DNA from 3 places in the Bradyrhizobium sp. LA6.1 genome. Region 3 is predicted to be linked to each of the others. Evidence: predicted binding sites of a transcription regulator. Region 3 holds the regulator's gene; each other region holds the start of a gene.
What was found. Region 3 encodes LexA, which represses DNA repair genes until DNA is damaged. Its sites were predicted from a motif close to TGTTCNNNNTGTGTTCNG; they were not measured.

Region 1: the regulator LexA is predicted to act here: its motif matches at 1,374-1,391, upstream of ABIB99_RS25000 (DNA recombination protein RmuC).
Region 2: the regulator LexA is predicted to act here: its motif matches at 1,457-1,474, upstream of ABIB99_RS30520 (PA0069 family radical SAM protein).

Annotation. Positions count from the first base shown of each region.
Region 1 covers NZ_JBEPQK010000010.1:245,561-248,836, forward strand. The annotation lists gene fmt (methionyl-tRNA formyltransferase) at 1-588, opposite strand, end outside; gene def (peptide deformylase) at 727-1,251, opposite strand; gene ABIB99_RS25000 (DNA recombination protein RmuC) at 1,423-2,622, shown strand; gene ABIB99_RS25005 (GIY-YIG nuclease family protein) at 2,685-2,987, shown strand; gene ABIB99_RS25010 (AmpG family muropeptide MFS transporter) at 3,074-3,276, shown strand, end outside.
Region 2 covers NZ_JBEPQK010000015.1:63,850-67,125, reverse strand. The annotation lists gene ABIB99_RS30525 (phosphoketolase family protein) at 1-1,285, opposite strand, end outside; gene ABIB99_RS30520 (PA0069 family radical SAM protein) at 1,496-2,659, shown strand; gene ABIB99_RS30515 (VOC family protein) at 2,683-3,138, shown strand; gene rnhB (ribonuclease HII) at 3,215-3,276, shown strand, end outside.
Region 3 covers NZ_JBEPQK010000003.1:142,014-145,289, forward strand. The annotation lists gene ABIB99_RS07820 (hypothetical protein) at 297-731, opposite strand; gene lexA (transcriptional repressor LexA) at 1,377-2,078, opposite strand; gene ABIB99_RS07830 (molybdopterin molybdotransferase MoeA) at 2,255-3,276, opposite strand, start outside.

The sequences.
Region 1 (3,276 bases), on a different contig from region 3:
CTGCTTCTTGAGCTGGAGCCCGCCTCGGGCAAGCGCGGCCATCGCGCGCACCATCAGATCGGCACCGAGCCGGGAGAGACGGTCATGCAGATCGACCGCGGTCATGTTGTCCGTGATCGCAAGACGCTCGGCCATGGCGACGTCGCCGGTGTCGAGCCCGACATCCATCTTCATCACCATGACGCCGCTCTCGGCGTCGCCTTCCATGATCGCGCGGTTGATCGGCGCGGCGCCGCGCCAGCGCGGCAGCAGCGAAGCGTGCAGATTGTAACAGCCGAGCTTCGGCGCATCGAGGATCGCCTGCGGCAGGATCATGCCATAGGCGACGACGACGGCGGCATCGGCATCGAAGGCGCGAAACTCGTCGAGCGCCTCGGGCGTCTTCAACGACTTCGGCGTCAGCACGGGCACGCCGAGCTTTCGCGCGGCTTCCTCGACCGGGGTCGGCTGCAGTTGAAGGCCGCGCCGCCCGCCGGGCTTGGGCGCGCGGGTATAGACCGCCGCGATCTCGTGGCCGTGCGAGACCAGCTCGAGGAGCGTCGGCACGGAGAAATCGGGCGTGCCCATGAAGATCAGGCGGAGGGGCATGTGGCGAGACAATCCTCGGAAACGAGCAAGTTACTCGTCATGGCCGGGCTTGTCCCGGCCATCCACGTTCTCGCTGCTCGCGGCGGCAAAGAACGTGGATGCCCGGCACGAGGCCGGGCATGACGGCGGAGGACGTGGCTACTCCGCCCGCTTGGCGGCTTTCTCGAACTTCTTGATCACGCGGTCGCGCTTGAGTTTTGACAGATAGTCGACGAACAGCACGCCGTTGAGATGGTCGATCTCGTGCTGGATGCAGGTGGCGTAGAGGCCTTCGGCGTCCTCCTCGTGCACCTTGCCGTCGAGGTCGGTGAAGCGCACGCGCACCTTCGCAGGCCTTTCGACCTCCTCGTAATATTCGGGGATCGAGAGGCAGCCTTCCTCGTAGACCGACAGATCCTCGGAGGAGGCGATAATTTCAGGGTTGATGAAGACACGCGGCTCCGGCTTGGTCTCGCCGTCCGGGTCAGGCTTGGCGAGGTCCATGGTGATCAGCCGCAAGGGCTGCGCGATCTGGATCGCCGCGAGCCCGATGCCGGGCGCGTCGTACATGGTCTCGAACATGTCGTCAGCAAGCTTGCGGATCTCCGTCGTGACCTTCTCGATCGGCTTGGAGACCAGACGCAGCTGCTTGTCGGGCAGGATGATGATTTCTCTGAGGGCCATGGCCGCGATTTAAGCCGCATGCCGGATGCGGTCAATGCGGCGAGGAACTCCGTTAACCCTCCGCTAACCATAAAACTTCAGGTTTCGTTAACCATAAAAATTAGGGGGCTATTAACCATAAGCGTTCGCTATTCGTTCGCGGAGGGTGTCGAATCGGCTACAAGGGCCGCCATGAACGAGATCATTTTCCTGGCTGGCGACTGGCCGGTCCGCACGATCGATGCGTTGATCGGCTTCGGCGCCCTCGTCGTCATCCTGCTGGTGGTGATCGCGGTCGTGATCGCGCGATCCGGGCGGCGCGGCGCGGAACTCGCCATGGCCAATGCCATCCGCGCGGACGAGCTCGAGGAGCGCCTCAGCCAGGTGCTGCACGCCCAGAGCGAAGCTGCCGGCCGAGCCGACGCCATGACCCAGGCGCTGGCCGGCCGCCAGGCCGACATGGCGCGCGCGGTCAACGAGCGGCTGGATTCGGTGACCCATCGGGTCGGCCAGTCGATGGAACACTCGACCCGCAACACCATGGAGAGCCTGCGCGCCCTGCACGAGCGGCTCGGCATCATCGACAACGCGCACAAGAACCTGACCGACCTCACCACGCAGGTGACAACCCTGCGCGACGTGCTCGCCAACAAGCAGTCGCGCGGCGCCTTCGGCCAGGCGCGGATGGAGGCGATCGTCCAGGACGGCTTGCCGAAGGGCGCCTACGAGTTCCAGTTCACGCTCTCGACGGGAAAGCGGCCGGATTGCGTGGTGTTCCTGCCCGACCAGCGCCCGCTCTGCATCGACGCAAAATTTCCGCTGGAGGCGATGACCGCGCTGCACGACGCCCGCACCGACGAGGAGAAGCGCATCGCCACGCAGCGGCTGCGCGGCGACGTCATGAAGCATGTCAGCGACATCGCCGACAAATATCTCGTCGCCGGCGAGACCCAAGAGATGGCGCTGATGTTCGTGCCGTCGGAATCGGTCTATGCCGAGATCCATGACGGTTTCGACGACGTGATCCAGAAGGCCTATCGCGCCCGTGTCGTGCTGGTGTCGCCTTCGCTGCTGATGCTCGCGATCCAGGTGATGCAGCAGATCATGAAGGACGCGCGCATGCGCGACGCCGCCGACCAGATCCGCACCGAGGTGATCAAGCTCGGCGACGATTTGGGACGCCTGCGCGACCGCGTGCTGAAATTGCAGAAGCATTTTGCCGACGCCAACGAGGACGTGCGGCAGGTGCTGATCTCCGCCGACAAGATCGAGAAGCGCGCGGGGCGAATCGAGGAGCTCGATTTCAGCAAGACCGACGCGCCGGAGGGGCCGCATCTGGTGGCGGCAGGAGCCGCGGAGCTGTTCCCGAGGAAGCTCCAGGCGGGGGAGTGAGTTTTGAGGCACACTGTCGTCGCCCGGCTTGACCGGGCGACCCAGTATCCCAGAGACGGCAGATGGGCGCACGCTGCTACTACGTGTACATCCTAGCCAGCAAGATTGGTGGCACGCTCTACATTGGCGTGACAAATGACCTCATCCGCCGCGTAGCCGAACACAAATTGCAGTTGGTCGAGAGCTTCACGAAGGACTACGGCGTCGTGAAGCTAGTCTATTTCGAGCAGTTCGATGATCCCGAGAATGCGATCAAACGGGAGAAACGACTGAAGAAGTGGAAGCGCGACTGGAAGATCGCGCTGATCGAGAAAGACAATCCGGATTGGAACGATCTCTATTCGGGGATCGCGGGTCCTCCATAATTCCGGCCTCTGGGATACTGGGTCGCCCGGTCAAGCCGGGCGACGACGCCTCACTTGTGGCCCCCAGAATCTGCTAACACCTCCCCATGACCGCACCCGACGCGACCTCCCCTGCCAGCCCCGACACGGCCCCTAGCTCCTGGCGCGACGGCTTGGCCGTGTACCTGCAACCGCGGGTGCTGATCGTGCTGTTCCTCGGCTTCTCGTCCGGGCTGCCGCTGGCGCTGTCGGGCTCGACGCTGCTGGTGTGGATGCGCGAGGCCGGGGTCGATCTCAAGACCATCGGGCT
Region 2 (3,276 bases), on a different contig from region 3:
ACGCGGTCTCGTCCGGACCCATGATGCGGAAGTTGCGCGTTTCTGCGTTGAGGCGGATGACGTCGCGCAGGAATTTGCCGAGCTCGCGCGTTGCTTCGCCGGTGACGCCGCCGGGCTGCGGCACGTCCAACGCAAAACTGCGGAAGTCCGGCAGCTTCAGCTCCTTCTTCAGCAGGCCGCCATTGGCGTGCGGATTGGCGCCCATGCGCCTGTTACCGTCGGGCGCCAGCGCCTGGAGCTCGGGAATGAGCGCGCCGCTGCCGTCGAACAGCTTCTCGGGCTCGTAGCTGCGCATCCAGTCTTCGAGGATTTTCAGATGCGCCGGGTTCTCGCGACAGCTCGCAACGGGAACCTGATGCGCGCGCCAAAAGCCCTCGACCTTCTTGCCGTCGACCTCCTTCGGGCCGGTCCAGCCCTTCGGGCTGCGCAGCACGATCATCGGCCAGCGCGGCCGCTCGACGCTCTTGCGGCCGTCGCGGGCATGCTGCTGGATCGAGCGGATGCTGGCGAGCGCGACGTCGAGCGCATCCGCCATGGCCTGGTGCATCAATTCGGGATCGTCGCCCTCGACGAACAGCGGCTCGTGGCCGAACCCGCGGAACAGGTCGCGGATCTCCGCGTCGCGCATCCGTCCGAGCACGGTCGGGTTCGCGATCTTGTAGCCATTGAGGTGCAGGATCGGCAGCACAGCGCCGTCATGGGCGGGATTGAGGAACTTGTTCGAGTGCCAGGACGCCGCGAGCGGGCCGGTTTCCGCCTCGCCATCGCCGACGACGCAGGCGACGATCAGGTCGGGATTGTCGAATGCGGCGCCATAGGCATGCACCAGCGCGTAGCCGAGTTCGCCGCCTTCGTGGATCGAGCCTGGCGTTTCCGGCGCCGCGTGGCTCGGAATGCCGCCGGGGAAGGAGAACTGCCTGAAAAGTTTTCGCAATCCGTCTGTATCGCGCGCGACGTCAGGATAGATCTCGCTGTAGCTGCCTTCGAGATAGGTGTTGGCCACCATGCCCGGGCCGCCATGGCCGGGACCGCAGATATAGAGCACGTTGACATCGAGCGCGCGGATGACGCGGTTGAGATGGGCGTAAATGAAGTTCAAACCGGGCGTCGTGCCCCAATGGCCGAGCAAGCGCGGCTTGATGTGCTCCGGCCGCAACGGCTCGCGCAGCAGCGGATTGTCGAGCAGATAGATTTGCCCGACGGAGAGGTAGTTCGCGGCGCGCCAATAGCGATCGAGCAGATCGAGCTCGCTGCTCCCTGAGGCCGATTGTCGTTGATTTGTCATGTTCCTGCTGACCTTCACCCAGCGATCGACACCAACTTTGTTCCGGTGCGATTGATCCCTGTCCGGCATCGAACAGGATCGCCGCGACGGGTGTGTTGCGTGAGGTCAAGGGACCGCGCCCGAAATTTGGGCGGCTACTGTGCATGGGGTTGTTTTTGAGTTTTTTGTTTGTGTTCTTGATTTGTTCCTTTTGCGTGCTATCTTGGCTTCATGAGTCCAGCATCCTCTCATGCTCTCAAGCACCCGCCGGTCACGGCGCCCTCCGAGCCGGCGGGTGCGGACTCTGATTTTCCCGAACTGGCGGTCGCCATCGACAAACAGCGCAGGCGAGGGCGGGGCGCCCAGTCCAATGCCAGCGGCCGCTTCGAGGCCGAGGCCCGCGTCGCCTTCGACGATGGCTGGCAGAGCCTGGAGGAGCTGCCGCCGTTCAAGACCACCGTCGGCGTCGATACCTCGCGCAAGGTGATCACCCGCAACGAATCCCCCGATATTGGCTTCGACCGCTCGATCAATCCGTATCGCGGCTGCGAGCACGGCTGTGTCTATTGCTTCGCGCGGCCGACGCACGCCTATCTCGGCCTGTCGCCGGGGCTCGACTTCGAGTCAAAGCTGTTTGCCAAGCCCGATGCGCCGGCGCTGCTCGAGAAGGAGCTGGCCGCGACCGGCTACGAGCCGCGGATGATCGCGATCGGGACCAACACCGATCCGTATCAGCCGATCGAGCGCGAGCGTAAGATCATGCGCGGCATTCTCGAAGTGCTGGAGCGCGCCGGCCACCCCGTCGGCATCGTCACCAAGTCGGCGCTGGTCACGCGCGACATCGACATTCTCGCGCGGATGGCCAAGCGCAATCTCGCCAAGGTCGGAATTTCCGTCACCTCGCTCGATCCAAAGCTGGCTCGCACCATGGAGCCGCGCGCATCGACGCCGCCGAAGCGGCTGGAGGCGCTGAAGCAGCTTTCGGACGCGGGTATTCCGACCACCGTGATGGTCGCGCCCGTGATCCCCGCGCTGAACGATTCCGAGATCGAGCGCATTCTCGATGCCGCCGCCCATGCCGGCGTCAAGGAAGCCTCCTACGTGCTGTTGCGGCTGCCGCTGGAGGTTCGCGATCTCTTCCGCGAATGGCTGATGGCCAATTATCCAGACCGCTACCGCCACGTCTTCACCCTGATCCGCGACATGCGCGGCGGCCGCGATTACGACGCGAAATGGGGCGAGCGGATGAAGGGCACCGGACCGATGGCCTGGACCATCGGCCGCCGCTTCGAGATCGCCTGCGACAGGCTTGGGCTGAACAAGCGGCGCTCCAAGCTGACGACGGATCACTTTGCGAGGCCGAAGCGGAACGGCGATCAGCTCAGCCTGTTCTGATCGGGAAACGGAAGAGGCGTAGCATGAGCCAGGAACTTACCGCGCCGGTGCCGCGGCTCACGGTCATCACACTGGGTGTGAGCGACATTCGTGCCAGCATCGCCTTCTATGACGCGCTCGGCTTCTCGCGTCGGCTGAAGGCGACCGGCGAGGCCGTCGCCTTCTACGATACCGGTGGTCCGGTGCTGGCCCTGTTTCACTGGGACAAACTCGCGGCCGACGCCAAGTTGCCGGACAATCCGAGGCCCGCGACCTTCCGCGGCATGACGCTCGCCTGGAACTGCGCCACGCGCGGCGAGGTCGATGCGGTTCTGGCCTTCGCCGTCGGCAAGGGCGCGGCGCTGCTGAAAGCGGCGCATGAGACCGACTACGGCGGTTATTCCGGCTATTTCGCCGACCCCGACGGCCATCCCTGGGAAGTCGTGGTCGCGCCCGGCATCGAGGTCGGTGAGGACCGGCGGGTGCATCTGGCGGAGTAGGCGGCTGGTCTGAATAACGGGAATTGTCCGGGGTTCCCGGTTGCGCCGGCCGGGCCGCTTGCGCACGATCCCGCCCATGATTCGGGACAAGTCCACCAGGAAGCCGGCCAAAGACGCGCCAAAGAAGGGCGCGTCGAA
Region 3 (3,276 bases):
GCCGCCGAATTTCCAGCCGCATGCGCGTGCGGTCAGGCACCCAGAGTTCAACGACGCGAATGAAGGTCTTCATCGAACGTGCCCGCGGTCTCAAGCCGCACCAAGCATCGGCCATTTGGCTGCGGAACGGACGTTCAAAATTCAGGCAGGACAGCGCAAACTTCGTGCGGTGGGAGACGCCACGGCTTGGTCCGCCCGATGGAGTTTCGCGGGACACAAACGACACCATCTCGCCGGCCTCGGCCGGCGATGGCGATTTCAATCCTGGCCCGACCTGCCGGCCGGGAATGGCTGCATCAGCCGATCGGCAGGCGGGTGATGGTTGTCCGGCTGTCGGTGATGGTCTGCGGCTTGTGCTCGCGCTCGCCGAGCGGCTGGGTCACCGGTAGCTGCAGCACGGTCGCGCGCTGGCCTTCGACCAGCTGCGTCACCAGCACGGATTTGCCGTCGGGGAATTCGATCGCATCATGATGGCGATCGGGAATGTGCGGATCGATCTTGCCGAACTTGCCGACGCGCGAATTGACGGTGCGCGTCCAGATCCAGCGATTGTCGTAGCGGACGTTGTCGGCGAACGCGAGCTCCGTCCCCGGGAGCAGGCAGACCGCGACGGTCGGATCGGCCGCGGAGGCAAAGCCGCGCGTCGAGGTGCCGCGGAAGGTTGTCGTGACGATCGTCTCGCCGACTTCGGCGGGACGCGACGCGACGGCATGCAGGCTGTAGTCACACATCGGGTGCTCCTCATGCAGGGATAGCGACCCACGTCTCTTAATCGAGGCGCAGGCCTCTATCAGAGTGGAAATACCAAACGTTCTGCCGGGTTGTAGGCAAATCTACGGCTCGCCGCCGCAGGCCGCAATCACATTAACTTTCCCGAATCCACCAGGAACAAAGCCCGCCCCTTTGCATTCTGCAGGCGCGTGTCAGCGCCCCGCAGGCGCCGACCAGCCGGAATATTGCCAGCCCGGCCGCGACGGTTGGTCGACGGCGTCGAGGGCCTTGCGGACTTGCTCGCTCATGGCGGTATCCTTGCGGACATGGGGCCGCGATTGCGCGGCCAAGGCTTGCACGGCCAAGGCTTGCACGGCCAAGGCTTGTACGTCCAAGGCTTGCGACGCTGATGCTGCGATCAGCGCCACAGCAAGTGTGCTCAGAACGATCCGGCGGATGACTTCTCCTCGAACCTGAAGGCCGCGAAGCAGGGCTGCTTCGTGCGGCGTGCCGAGGATTTACCGCTGGAGGAGGGGCCGGATAATCTGCGCGAAACCAGAAAGACTATCCAGCGGAAGCGGACAATCGTCCGCTCCAATCTCGGATCGGCGATGCCGATCGAAAGCGCGCGGGGCGCCAAATAACCGATACCGGCACGTCCGGTATCAATACTTCCGGTACAGCCCGATCAGCTTGCCCTGGATCTTCACCCGGTTGGGCGGCAGAATGCGGACCTCATAGGCCGCATTGGCGGGCTCGAGCGCGATCGAGGCGCCGCGGCGGCGGAAGCGCTTCAGCGTCGCCTCCTCGTCGTCGATCAGCGCCACCACGATATCGCCGGTATCGGCGCTCTCGTTGCGCTGGATCAGCGCCATGTCGCCGTCGAGAATGCCGGCCTCGACCATGGAATCGCCGCGCACTTCGAGCGCGTAATGTTCGCCCGAGCCGAGCATGTCAGGCGGTACGCTGATGGTGTGGCTGCGGGTCTGCAAGGCCTCGATCGGCGTACCGGCCGCGATGCGGCCCATCACGGGGACCGCGACGGGGCGCTCGCCCTCGTCCGCCGGCGGGCTCGAAGTCGTGCGGACCTTGCCGAGATTGCCTTCGATGACGCTCGGCGTGAAGCCGCGACGGCTGCCGGCGGCGGCCTGAAGCTCGGGCAGCTTGATCACCTCGATGGCGCGGGCGCGGTTGGGCAAGCGCCGGATGAAGCCGCGCTCCTCGAGCGCGGTGATCAGGCGATGGATGCCCGATTTCGAGCGCAGGTCGAGCGCGTCCTTCATCTCGTCGAAGGAGGGCGGCACGCCGCTTTCCTTCAGCCGTTCGCTGATGAACCGCAGGAGCTCGTATTGTTTGCGCGTTAACATCTCGACCAAAATCCCCCGGTTGATGTCGTTCGATTCCGAGACGCTGAATTCAGCAGTAAGCCGCTACATTCTCGAAACAAATCATGAACGGACACTATATGTTCGATACATGTTCCGCAACTGCTTAATTTACCGTGAACGCGACAAAGTTCGCGGAACGCACGCGAACGAAGCAATCAGACGGGCAGTCGCAAGACCTCGCAAGGCGTGCCGGCTTGGGCCTTCGGCGCGAATGGCGCGCGCACGAGAAGTGCCTGTGCCGCAGCGAGATTCGCAAGCAGCGAGGAATCCTGGTGATTGACGGGGAGGGCGAGGAGCGTGCCGTCGTCGCGCAGCTCGAGGCGTGCGCGCAGATAATCCTCGCGCTGGTCATTGGCGCCGACATCGCGGCCCAGCACCGCGCGTTCGCGGCGGTGATGAATCATCGAACGGCCCGAAAGCGCGCGAATCAACGGCACCATGAACAGGAAGCCGCAAACATAGGATGACACCGGATTGCCGGGCAGGCCGATCACGCGCATCGCGCCGAGCCGCCCGTTCATCATCGGCTTGCCCGGCCGCATCGCGATCTTCCAGAACGCCATCGAGATACCTTCGTCCCTCAGCGCCTGCTGGACCAGATCGTGGTCCCCGACCGACGCGCCGCCGGTCGTGATCAGGATGTCGGCGCCGCTCTCCCGCGCGCGGCCGATGCCGGCCGTGGTCGCCTCAAGCGTATCGGCGGCCACGCCGAGGTCGATGGTATCGGCGCCCTCGCTGCGGGCGAGCGCGTGCAGGGCGTAGCCGTTGGAATAGACGATCTGGCCGTGGCCCGGCGTCGTACCCGGCATCACCAGCTCGTCGCCGGTGGCGAGGATCGCGACCTTCGGGCGTCGCCGGACTGGCAGTTGCGGGTAATTCATGCCGGCGGCGAGCGCGAGGTCGCGCTCGGTGAGCCGGGCCCCTTTGCGCAGCAGCACGTCGCCTTCCGAGAAGTCGACGCCGGCGGGGCGGATGTGCCGCCCCGTTACGGCGGCTTCCTTGATGGTGACGCGCTTGCCGTCCGCAATCGTGTCCTCCTGGATCACGACCGCATCAGCGCCATCGGGAACGACACCGCCGGTGAAGATACGCACGGCCTCGCCGGCGCCGACCGATCCCGCAAACGGGCGGCCCGCCGCGACCTCGCCGATCAGGGTGAGCTGGGAGTCGATCTTCG